Linked DNA regions of Kineococcus endophyticus. The protein of the gene in region 2 interacts with the protein of the main gene of each other region in a pairwise test. Links are inferred from orthologs where the notes say so. Each region holds a gene or a part of one and is shown on either strand. Other genes may lie near its edges.

Region 1 (5,033 bases), on a different replicon or contig from region 2:
GCCGTGGCGGACCTGGGCGACGGGCAGGTCCTGCTGCTGGAGAACATCCGCTTCAACGCCGGTGAGACCAGCAAGGACGAGGGGGAGCGCGGTGCCTTCGCCGACGAGCTCGCCGCCCTGGCCGACGCCTACGTCTCCGACGGCTTCGGCGCGGTCCACCGCAAGCACGCCAGCGTCTACGACGTCGCACGCCGGCTGCCGCACGCCGCCGGCGGTCTCGTGGCGACCGAGGTCGAGGTCCTGCGCCGGCTGACGACCCACCCGGAACGGCCCTACGCCGTCGTCCTGGGCGGGTCGAAGGTCTCCGACAAGCTCGGCGTCATCGACAACCTCCTCGGCTCGCTCCTGACGTCGGGGGACCGCCTCCTCGTCGGCGGCGGCATGGTCTTCACGTTCCTCGCCGCGACGGGTCGCGAGGTCGGCAAGAGCCTGCTCGAGGCCGACCAGCTCGACCGGGTCCGCGGGTACGTGCAGAGCGCGCAGGACAAGGGCGTCGAGCTCGTCCTGCCCACCGACGTCGTCGCCGCGACGGCCTTCGCCGCCGACGCCGACCCGCAGGTCGTCTCCGCGGACGCGATCCCGGCCGACCGCCTCGGCCTCGACATCGGCCCCGACTCCGCCGCGACCTTCGCCGCGGCCCTCGCCGACGCCCGGACGGTGTTCTGGAACGGCCCCATGGGCGTGTTCGAGATGGAGCCCTACGCCGGCGGCACCCGTGCCGTGGCGCAGGCCCTCGTCGACGCGAAGGTCGCCTCCGGCGCGTTCAGCGTCGTGGGCGGGGGCGACTCGGCCGCCGCCGTGCGCACGCTCGGCTTCGCCGACGAGCAGTTCGGGCACATCTCCACCGGTGGTGGGGCGAGCCTGGAGTACCTCGAGGGCAAGCAGCTGCCCGGCCTCGACGTCCTCGACTGACACCCCACCCGAACCCCACCGACCTCGACGACCCGCAGGAAGGCGCACCGATGCCCCGCACCCCGCTCATCGCCGGCAACTGGAAGATGGTCCTGGACCACCAGCAGGGAACCCTGCTGGTCCAGAAGCTCGACTGGACCCTCAAGGACGCCAAGCACGACTACTCGGCCGTCGAGGTCGCCGTGCTGCCCTCGCACACGAGCCTGCGCACCGTGCAGACGCTCATCGAGGGCGACAAGCTCTCCGTGCGCCTCGGCGCCCAGGACGTCTCCGAGCACGACTCCGGGGCCTACACCGGTGAGGTGTCGGCCGCGCAGCTCGCCAAGCTCGGCGTCGCGTACGTGGCGGTCGGGCACTCCGAGCGCCGCCAGTACCACGGTGAGACCGACGCCGTGGTGCGTGCGAAGACGGCCAAGGCGCTGGCCGGCGGGATCGTCCCCATCGTCTGCGTGGGGGAGCCGTTGGAGGTCCGCAAGGCCGAGCAGCACGTCGAGCACACCGTCGGGCAGGTCACCCAGGCCCTCACGGGCCTGACGGCCGAGCAGGTCGCCGGGCTGGTGCTGGCCTACGAGCCGGTGTGGGCCATCGGGACCGGCGAGGTCGCGACGCCCGAGGACGCCCAGGAGGTGTGCTCCGCACTGCGCTCCGCCGTGGCCGAGCAGTTCGACCAGACGACGGCCGACGCCGTGAGGATCCTCTACGGCGGCAGCGTGAAGCCCGCCAACATCGCCTCGATCATGAAGCAGCCGGACGTCGACGGCGCCCTCGTCGGCGGGGCCAGCACGGACGCGGGCGACTTCGCCGCGATCGTGCGCTTCCGCGATCATCCGGCCTGAGGACGGCCGGTGATGGCCTAGGCTGGGCGGCGTGAGCGTCCTCCGCATCGTGCTGCAGGTGATCCTCGCGATCTCCAGCCTCTTCCTGACCCTGCTCATCCTGCTGCACAAGGGGAAGGGGGGCGGCCTGTCGGACATGTTCGGCGGCGGCGTCACCACGAGCCTGTCGGGCTCGAGCATGGCCGAGCGGAACCTCAACCGCTTCACGATCACGATCGGCTGCGTCTGGTTCGCGACCGTCGTGCTGCTCGGCCTGGTCGAGCGCTTCACCAACGAGTTCTGAGGAGACGACCGACGTGGCAGGTGGCAACGCCATCCGTGGCAGCAGGGTCGGCGCCGGCCCCATGGGGGAGGCGGAACGCGGTGACACCGCACCCCGCATCCGCATCTCGTACTGGTGCGCCAACGGGCACGAGACGAAGCCCAGCTTCGCCGAGGAGTCCGGGGTCGAGCCGCCGGAGACGTGGGACTGCCCGCGCTGCGGGTTCCCCGCCGGGACGGACCGGAGCAACCCGCCGGCTCCGCCGAAGAACGAGCCCTACAAGACGCACCTCGCCTACGTGAAGGAGCGCCGCTCCGACGCCGACGGCGAGGCCATCCTCAACGAGGCGCTGGACTCGCTGCGGGCGCGCGGTCTCATCCGCTGAGCCTCCCCGAGCACACGAAGGCCCCCTGCACACCGTGCAGGGGGCCTTCGTCGTCTCCGTGGTCCGTGCCTCAGAGGTCGGCGGCCGCGGCCTCATCGACGAGCCAGAGCGTCCGGTCGGTGCCGAAGACGCCGGCGGCCGGGGTCTCGGCGACGTCGCCCGCGGCGACGCCGCGCGCAACCGCGGCGGCCTTCTCCGCCCCCGCGGCGACGAGCCACACCTGCCGGGCCCGTGCAATCGCCCCGAACGTGAACGAGACGCGCAACGGCGGGGGCTTGGGGGACTCCCGGATGCCGACGACGCTGGACTCGTCGCGCGCCAGCCCCGGGTGGTGGGGGAAGAGCGAGGCGACGTGCCCGTCGGGGCCCATGCCCAGCAGCAGGACGTCGAACGCGGGCACCTCCGCGCCGTCGCCGTGCTGCAGCAGCTCGGCGGCGTAGCGGGCGGCGGCCGCGTCCAGGTCGTCGCCGTCGGGCCCGTCGACGGCCGGCGGGTAGTGGACGGTCGAGACGTCGAGGTCCAGCGCGCCGAGGAGGGCGTCCTGGGCCTGCGTCGCGTTCCGCTCCGGGTCGCCCGTCGGCAGGAACCGCTCGTCGGACCACCAGAAGTGCACCCGGCGCCAGTCCACCGTGTCCCGGCTCGCCGCCGCGGCGACCGCCGCGAGCGTCTTGCCGCCGATGGTGCCGCCCGTCAGCGAGACGTGCGCGACGCCCCGGGCGGACTGGGCGTCGGCCAGCGCCGTGACGAGCCGGTCGGCGGTGGCCGACGCGAGCACCTCCGGCGTGGCGTACCGGACGACGGAGACGTCGGAGCGGCTCACCGGCCCACCGCCCCGCGGGCGGCGCGGGCGCGCGGCGCGGTCTTCCCCGCCGCTGCCTTCGTCGCGACCGGTGCGGCGGCCTTCTTGCCGGCGGTTGCGCGCTTGCGGACCGTGGCACCCTTCGGCGTCTCGGAGTCGGGGGCCTCACCGGCGACCGGGGACGTGCCGTCGGAGCGCTCCTGCTCCGGCGGTGCGCCCTTCATCTGCTCGGACACCACGGCCGAAGCAGCCTCGGCGGCGGCCTGGCGCGCGGCGGCACCCCGGCTGCCCGAGAGCTTCCCGGCGTGCTCGGCGTCGCGGGCGGACATGACCTTCTTGCTGACCTGGGGCAGGCCGTCGCGCAGCACCTCGCCGTAGACCTCGTCGGGGTCCAGACGCCGCAGCTCCTCCGTCAGGCAGTCCTTCACCTGACGTCGGGCCAGGGACAGGCGCCGGTCGGGCTGACCGGGCTGGGTCAACGTGGCGACCGTCGCGTCGGGGCGGATCAGTTCCACCGCACCGGACTTGCGTTCCAGGCGGACGCTCTGCACGCCCGTTCCACGCCGGGTCCGGGCCCGCACGACCGGCGCCTTGAGCTTGGCCGCCAACCACGCGGCGAGCAGCTCGGTGCTCGGGCTGTCCGGGGCGCCCGCGACCGTGATCGACGTGACCGGCTCGTAGGGCGGCTGGTCCAGCGCCGCCGCGAGCAGCGCGCGCCAGTTCGTCAGCCGCGTCCAGGCGAGGTCGGTGTCGCCCTCGCGGTACGTCGTCCGCCGGGCCTCCAGCGCCTTGGCCGGGTCGCGCGACTCCGCGGAGTCGGTGATGCGGCGCTGGGCGATGCGGCCGATGGAGTCGGTGCGCAGGTCGTCCGGGGCCGAACCCGGCCAGTAGGCCACGATCGGCGCGTCCGGCAGCAGCAGCGAGACGATGGTCGTCTCGCCGTGCTCCACGAGCGGGCCGTAGGCGCGCAGCACGATGACCTCGCTGGCGCCGGCGTCCCCGCCGACGCGGATCTGCGCATCGAGCCGGGCGGCGCCCCGCTTGTTGCCGCGGGCCAGCACGAGCACCCGGCAGGGGTGCTCGCGGCTGGCCTCGTTGGCCGCGGCGATGGCGTCCTCGGCGTGGGCGTCGTCGGTGATGACGACGAGCGTCAGCACCCGGCCGAGGGCCACGGCCCCGCCGGAGTCGCGCAGGTCGATGAGCGCCTTGTTGATGGCGCTCGTCGACGTGCTGGGCAGGTCGATGATCATCGCGAGACCTCTCTGGTGCGCGTCACGGTCGCCGCCACTGCCGGCCGGTCCGCTCGAGCATGGCGTCCGCCGACGGCGGTCCCCACGTGCCCGAGGGGTACGGCTCCGGCTGGCCGTTCTTGGACCAGAACGAGGTGATCGGGTCGAGGATCTTCCACGACAGCTCGACCTCCTCGTGCCGCGGGAACAGCGGGGGGTCGCCGAGCAGGACGTCGAGGATGAGCCGCTCGTACGCCTCGGGGCTGGACTCGGTGAAGGCGTGCCCGTAGCCGAAGTCCATCGTCACGTCGCGCACCTCCATCGCGGTGCCCGGGACCTTCGAGCCGAACCGCATGGTGATGCCCTCGTCCGGCTGGACCCGGATGACCAGGGCGTTCTGCCCGAGCTCCTCGGTCGCCGTCCGTTCGAAGGGCAGGTGCGGGGCGCGCTTGAAGACGACGGCGATCTCGGTCACCCGGCGGCCCAGGCGCTTGCCGGCCCGCAGGTAGAACGGGACCCCCGCCCAGCGGCGGGTGTCGATCTCCAGCTCGATGGCGGCGAACGTCTCGGTGCGCGAGTTCGGGTCGATGCCGTCCTCGTCGAGGTAGCC
Region 2 (5,566 bases):
GGTCGTTGACGAGGTGCGGGTCCGCCGCTCCCCCCGGCGCGCCGTCCGCCTCACACCGGGGGTGCCGGCCGTCGTGCGACGACTCGTCGCGCTCGTCGTCGGGCTGCTCCTGGGGTCCGCCGCGCTGTCCGCCCAGGCTGCGTCGCCGGCGGTTCCCGAGGTCGGGTGGGCCGCCACGGCGACGCTCGACCCGGGGTGGCCGACGGCGGCGAGCCGTGCGGCGCCCGTGGAGGTCGGGTGGGACGCGCCAGCTCCGCGGACCGCCCCCACCCGGGACGTCGCCGGCGAGGTCGTGGTGCTGCGCGGCGACAGCCTCTGGTCGCTCGCCGAGCGCCGGCTCGGCCCGGACGCCACCCGCGGCCAGGTCCTGGCGGAGCAGGAGCGCCTCTACGCCGCGAACGCCCACGTCATCGGGGACGACCCCGACCGGCTGCTGCCGGGCCAGGTCCTGCGCCTGCCCTGAGAACTCCCCCGACCCGACCGACCCGATCCCGCCGAGGAGAACCCCCGTGCCCAGCACCGCCACCCGCACCGGACGGCTGCCCCGCTACGTCGACGACGAGGACGCCTTCGGCGCCGAGGGGCCGGTCCTCACGCACCTCAGCCCGGACCAGGGCGTCCTCGAGCTGGAGCTGCAGGACCTGCGGCTGCTGCCGCCCGCAGAGCTGCCGGAGGTCACGGGCTGGACGAAGCGGTACCTCGTGACGCTGCTGGAGGTCCTGTCCGGGCAGCGGCCGACGCAGCAGCTGCTGCGCTGGTCCAGCGCCGACATCTACAGCGGTGTCCAGCGCAAGGCGGCCGTGCAGGCCCGGCTGCGCTCACGTGTGCGGCCGGCGGCGCGCGGCGCCGTCCGGGCCGCGCACGTGTCCTCGCTGCGCGTCTCGTTCCCGTTCGACGGGATCGCGGAGGTGAGCGCGGTGCTGCGCGACGGCGACCGCGTCAAGGCGGCGGCGCTGCGCGTCGAGCGGTGCACCGACCGCTCCGGCGACCGGTGGCGGGTCACCGCGCTCGAGACGCGGTGACCCGGCCGGCGCCAGGGGGTCAGACCTCGCGCTGGGCGCGCTCGGCCGCGCGGCGCTGGGCGCGGTTGCCCGTGGCGGCCTCCGTCGCCTGCGCGTCACCGGCGTGCACCTCGACGTCGCCCTCCGCCGTGGGGGCGGAGTACTGCAGCTGCTGACGGACCGGCGGAGCACCGAAACCGGGCGGCGTGGCGGCGACACCGGCCTGGGCGGCCGGCTGGACCTGCAGCGAGAACAGGTACCCGACCGACTCCTCCTTGATGGCGTCGGTCATCGCGCCGAAGAGCTGGTAGCCCTCGCGCTGGTACTCCACGAGCGGGTCCCGCTGGGCCATCGCCCGCAGGCCGATGCCCTCCTGCAGGTAGTCCATCTCGTAGAGGTGTTCACGCCACTTGCGGTCCAGGACCGACAGGACGACGCGGCGCTCGAGGTCGCGCAGGGCCTCGGCCCCCAGCTCCTCCTCGCGGGCGTCGTAGCAGGCCTGCGCGTCACCGCGCATCTCCTCGACCAGTCGCTCGACGGTGAGGTTCCCGCGGCCACCGGCGGCCTCGACGACCTCCTCGGGCGTGATCGAGACGGGGTACAGGCTGCGCAGTGCCGTGAACAGCTCCTCGAGGTCCCAGTCCTCGCCGAAGCCCCGGGCGGTGGCCTCCGAGACGTACGCGGTGACGACGTCGTCGATGAAGTGGCGGATCTGGACGTGCAGGTCCTCGCCCTCGAGCACCTTGAGGCGCTCGGTGTAGATGACCTCGCGCTGGCGGTTGAGGACGTCGTCGTACTTCAGGACGTTCTTGCGGATCTCGAAGTTGCGGCCCTCGACCTGGCCCTGGGCGCTCTGGATGGCGCGCGAGACCATCTTGGACTCGATCGGGACGTCCTCCGGGATGCCCGTGCGGGTCAGGAAGCTCTCGACGAGCGCGGCGTTGAACAGGCGCATGAGGTCGTCGGTGAGCGAGAGGTAGAACCGGGACTCCCCCGGGTCGCCCTGGCGGCCCGACCGTCCGCGCAGCTGGTTGTCGATGCGGCGCGACTCGTGGCGCTCGGTGCCCAGCACGTAGAGACCGCCGAGGTCGCGGACCTCGTCGTGCTCGGCCTGGACCGAGGCGTTGGCCTGCTCGAGGACCTCCGGCCAGGCCGCCTCGTAGGCGTCGGGCGCCTCGTCGGGGTCCAGGCCCTTGTCCTTCATGGCGGCGACCGCGAGGAACTCGGCGTTGCCGCCGAGCATGATGTCCGTCCCGCGGCCGGCCATGTTCGTGGCGACCGTGACGGCGCCCTTGCGGCCGGCCTGCGCGACGATCGAGGCCTCGCGCTCGTGCTGCTTGGCGTTCAGGACGGTGTGCTCGACACCGGCCTTGGTCAGCAGGTTGGAGAGGTACTCGCTCTTCTCCACGCTCGTCGTCCCGACGAGGACCGGCTGCCCCGCGGCGTGGTGCTCGGCGATGTCCTCCACGACGGCCGCGAACTTGGCCTGCTCGTTCTTGTAGACGAGGTCGGGCTGGTCGATGCGGACGGCGGGCCGGTTCGTGGGGATCGGCACCACGCCCAGCTTGTACGTCTGGTGGAACTCGGCGGCCTCGGTCATGGCCGTCCCGGTCATGCCCGAGAGCTTGTCGTACATGCGGAAGAAGTTCTGGAGCGTGATCGTCGCGAGCGTCTGGTTCTCGTTCTGGATCGGCACCCCCTCCTTGGCCTCGATGGCCTGGTGCATGCCCTCGTTGTAGCGGCGGCCCGCCAGGATGCGGCCCGTGTGCTCGTCGACGATGAGGACCTCGTCGTTCGGGGACACGACGTAGTCCTTGTCCCGCTTGAAGAGCTCCTTGGCCTTGACGGCGTTGTTGAGGAACCCGATGAGCGGGGTGTTGACGCTCTCGTAGAGGTTCTCGATGCCGAGGAGGTCCTCGACCTTCTCGATGCCGGCCTCGAGGATGCCGATGGTGCGCTTCTTCTCGTCGACCTCGTAGTCGACGTCGATCGTCAGGCGCCGGACGATCTTGGCGAACTCCGTGTACCACTTCGTCGGGGCGTCGGAGGGGCCCGAGATGATCAGCGGGGTGCGGGCCTCGTCGATGAGGATCGAGTCGACCTCGTCGATGACGGCGAAGTGGTGGCCGCGCTGGACCATCTCGGAGACGTTCCACGCCATGTTGTCGCGCAGGTAGTCGAAGCCGAACTCGTTGTTCGTCCCGTACGTGATGTCGGCCGCGTAGGCCTCGCGCCGCTCGTCGGGGCGCATCCGGGACAGGATGCAGGAGCTCGTCAGGCCCAGGAACCGGAAGACGCGTCCCATGAGGTCGGACTGGTACTCGGCGAGGAAGTCGTTGACCGTGATGACGTGGACGCCCTTGCCGGTCAGCGCGTTGAGGTACGCCGGCAGCGTGGCGACGAGCGTCTTGCCCTCACCGGTGCGCATCTCGGCGATGTTGCCCTGGTGCAGCGCCGCACCACCCATGAGCTGCACGTCGAAGTGCCGCTGGCCCAGCGTGCGGCGAGCCGCCTCGCGGACGACCGCGAAGGCCTCCGGGAGCAGGTCGTCGAGCGTCTCGCCACCGGCGAGGCGCTCCTTGAAGCGGTCGGTCTCGCCCCGCAGCTCCGCGTCGCTCATCCCCTCGAAGTCGGGTTCGAGGGCGTTGACCTGCTCCGCGATGCGGTGCAGACGCTTGACGACGCGGCCCTCGCCGGCGCGGAGGACCTTTTCGACGATCGCTGGCACCCCATCACTCTAGCGGCGCAACGCGGGGTGACGGGGACCTCACGGTGACCCTGGGACAGCAGAGGTGGCTCAGCGCGACTGGTCCAGCATCCTCCGCACGTCGGTGGGCCGCACGCCGCTGATCGGGACGGGCACGGGCGCGGGTCCCCGGCCCGCCGGGGGCGAGGGGGCGAGCGGGATCGCCAGCGCGCCGTCGCGGGGCACGGGGGCCGGGCCGAACTCCCGGGCGAAGAGGGCGGCCGCGTCCAGCGGGCCCTCGTCCGTGCCCTCCTCCCGGGCCTCCCCCGCCGCCTCGTCGGTGAACTCGACGAGGTCGGCCAGGGCCGGGACGGCGGCCGTCGGCTCGACCGGGCCGAGCTCGTCGGCCGTCAGCTCCGACCCGAGCTCGACGACCGAGCGGGGCGCCCCGAGCAGGATGCCCTGGGCGACCGAGCAGCCGGCCTCGGTGAGCAGCACCGCCTGCTCGGTGCGCTCCACGCCCTCGGCGACGACACCGAGGTCGAGGGCGGCGCCGAGTTCGCACAGCGTCCGCACGGCGGCGAGCGCGTCGACGCCGTCGGGACCGTCGATCTCGGCGATGAGCGTGCGGTCGAGCTTCACGCCGTCGACGGGCAGCTGGCGCAGCGGCGCGAGTGAGTGACCCGCCAGGACGCCCCCCTGACCGGGGTCGAGGGTGGCGAAGTCGTCGAGCAGGATCCGCGCCCCCGTCGCCCGCAGCTTCTTCAGCCGTGCGTTGAGCATGTCGGGGTCCTCCGCGAGGAGGCCCGCGGGCACGTCGAGGACGAGCGCGGTGGGGTCCAGGCCGGCGGCCGTGAGCGCGGCGCGGACGTCGTCGGCCGCACCGCGCGTCATGACGTGCGCGGCGGACAGGTTGACGGTGACGGACAGGTCCGGCACCTGCTCCCGCCACGCGGCGGCCTGCGTGCAGGCCGTGCGCAGCACCCAGCGCCAGAGCTCCTCGACGGCCGGCGAGCGCTCCGCCCCGGCGAGGAAGGCGCCCGGTTCGAGGACACCGCGGGTCCGGTGCCGCCAGCGCAGGAGGGCCTCGGCGCCGACGACGGCACCGTCGGCGAGCCGGACGATGGGCTGGTAGGCGAGCTCGAACTCGTCCTCCTGCACCGCGCGCAGCAGGTCGTGCTCGAGCTGGCGGCGCAGGCGGTCGGCGTCGTGCATGTCGGCCTCGAAGACGACCACGCCCCCGGGGACCGTGCCGGCCGCGACGGCCGGACCGGCCGCGTGCGACTCGGCCTTGGCCATGTACATGGCGCTGTCGGCGCGGCGCAGGAGCTCGGCGGCGCCGACGCCGTCCTCGGCGATGGCGATGCCGATGCTGGCCCCGACGCGCACCGTCGTGCCGTGCGTCTCCAGCGGCATCGCCACGTCGGTCTGCACGCGGGTCGCGATGCGCTGGGCGGCGCGGCCGGGGTCGACGTCGCGCACGAGGAGCGCGAACTCGTCCCCGCCGAGGCGGGCGGCGACGTCGTCCCCCCGCAGGCAGCGCCGCAGGCGCCGGGCCACGCGGGACAACACCTCGTCGCCGGCGGCGTGCCCGAGGGAGTCGTTGACCTGCTTGAAGCCGTTGAGGTCCACGAACAGCACGGCCGTCCCGAGACCGTCGGAGTCGGTGACGCGCAGCGCGACCTCGAGCTGGCGCAGCAGCGTCGCCCGGTTCGGCAGGCTCGTCAGGGAGTCCGAGGACGCGGCCTCGACGGCGCGCACGGTGTCGGCGTGGCTGAGGGCCATGCTCGCGTGCTCGGCGAAGGCCCGGAGCACGGTCGCGCCGACGGGGTCCAGCGGACCGCTGTCGCGGGTGTCCAGGACGAGGGCGCCGACGCTG

The links. The genes of interacting proteins can lie anywhere in the genome.
Region 1: the proteins of secA (region 2) and secG interact in binary tests that used the Escherichia coli proteins (3 or more experiments, as listed by UniProt). The link is inferred for Kineococcus endophyticus from one-to-one orthologs.

What each region holds. Positions count from the first base shown.
Region 1 is NZ_JBFNQN010000013.1:132,327-137,359, forward strand. Bases 694-3,405 are described here. They hold secG (preprotein translocase subunit SecG), read left to right. Parts: upstream 694-1,779; coding sequence 1,780-2,031; downstream 2,032-3,405. Other genes in these bases: AB1207_RS18635 (phosphoglycerate kinase), read left to right, coding at 694-912; tpiA (triose-phosphate isomerase), read left to right, coding at 963-1,748; AB1207_RS18650 (RNA polymerase-binding protein RbpA), read left to right, coding at 2,045-2,395; pgl (6-phosphogluconolactonase), read right to left, coding at 2,466-3,215; opcA (glucose-6-phosphate dehydrogenase assembly protein OpcA), read right to left, coding at 3,212-3,405. Outside these bases: more of AB1207_RS18635, read left to right, coding at 1-693; more of opcA, read right to left, coding at 3,406-4,444; zwf (glucose-6-phosphate dehydrogenase), read right to left, coding at 4,467-5,033. UniProt on the Escherichia coli protein: Subunit of the protein translocation channel SecYEG. Overexpression of some hybrid proteins has been thought to jam the protein secretion apparatus resulting in cell death; while this may be true it also results in FtsH-mediated degradation of SecY.
Region 2 is NZ_JBFNQN010000007.1:278,765-284,330, reverse strand. Bases 842-4,086 are described here. They hold secA (preprotein translocase subunit SecA), read right to left. Parts: upstream 3,730-4,086; coding sequence 1,042-3,729; downstream 842-1,041. Other genes in these bases: AB1207_RS12185 (putative bifunctional diguanylate cyclase/phosphodiesterase), read right to left, coding at 3,799-4,086; AB1207_RS12195 (Rv3235 family protein), read left to right, coding at 842-1,022. Also shown: AB1207_RS12200 (LysM peptidoglycan-binding domain-containing protein), read left to right, coding at 1-463; more of AB1207_RS12195, read left to right, coding at 510-841; more of AB1207_RS12185, read right to left, coding at 4,087-5,566. UniProt on the Escherichia coli protein: Required for protein export, interacts with the SecYEG preprotein conducting channel.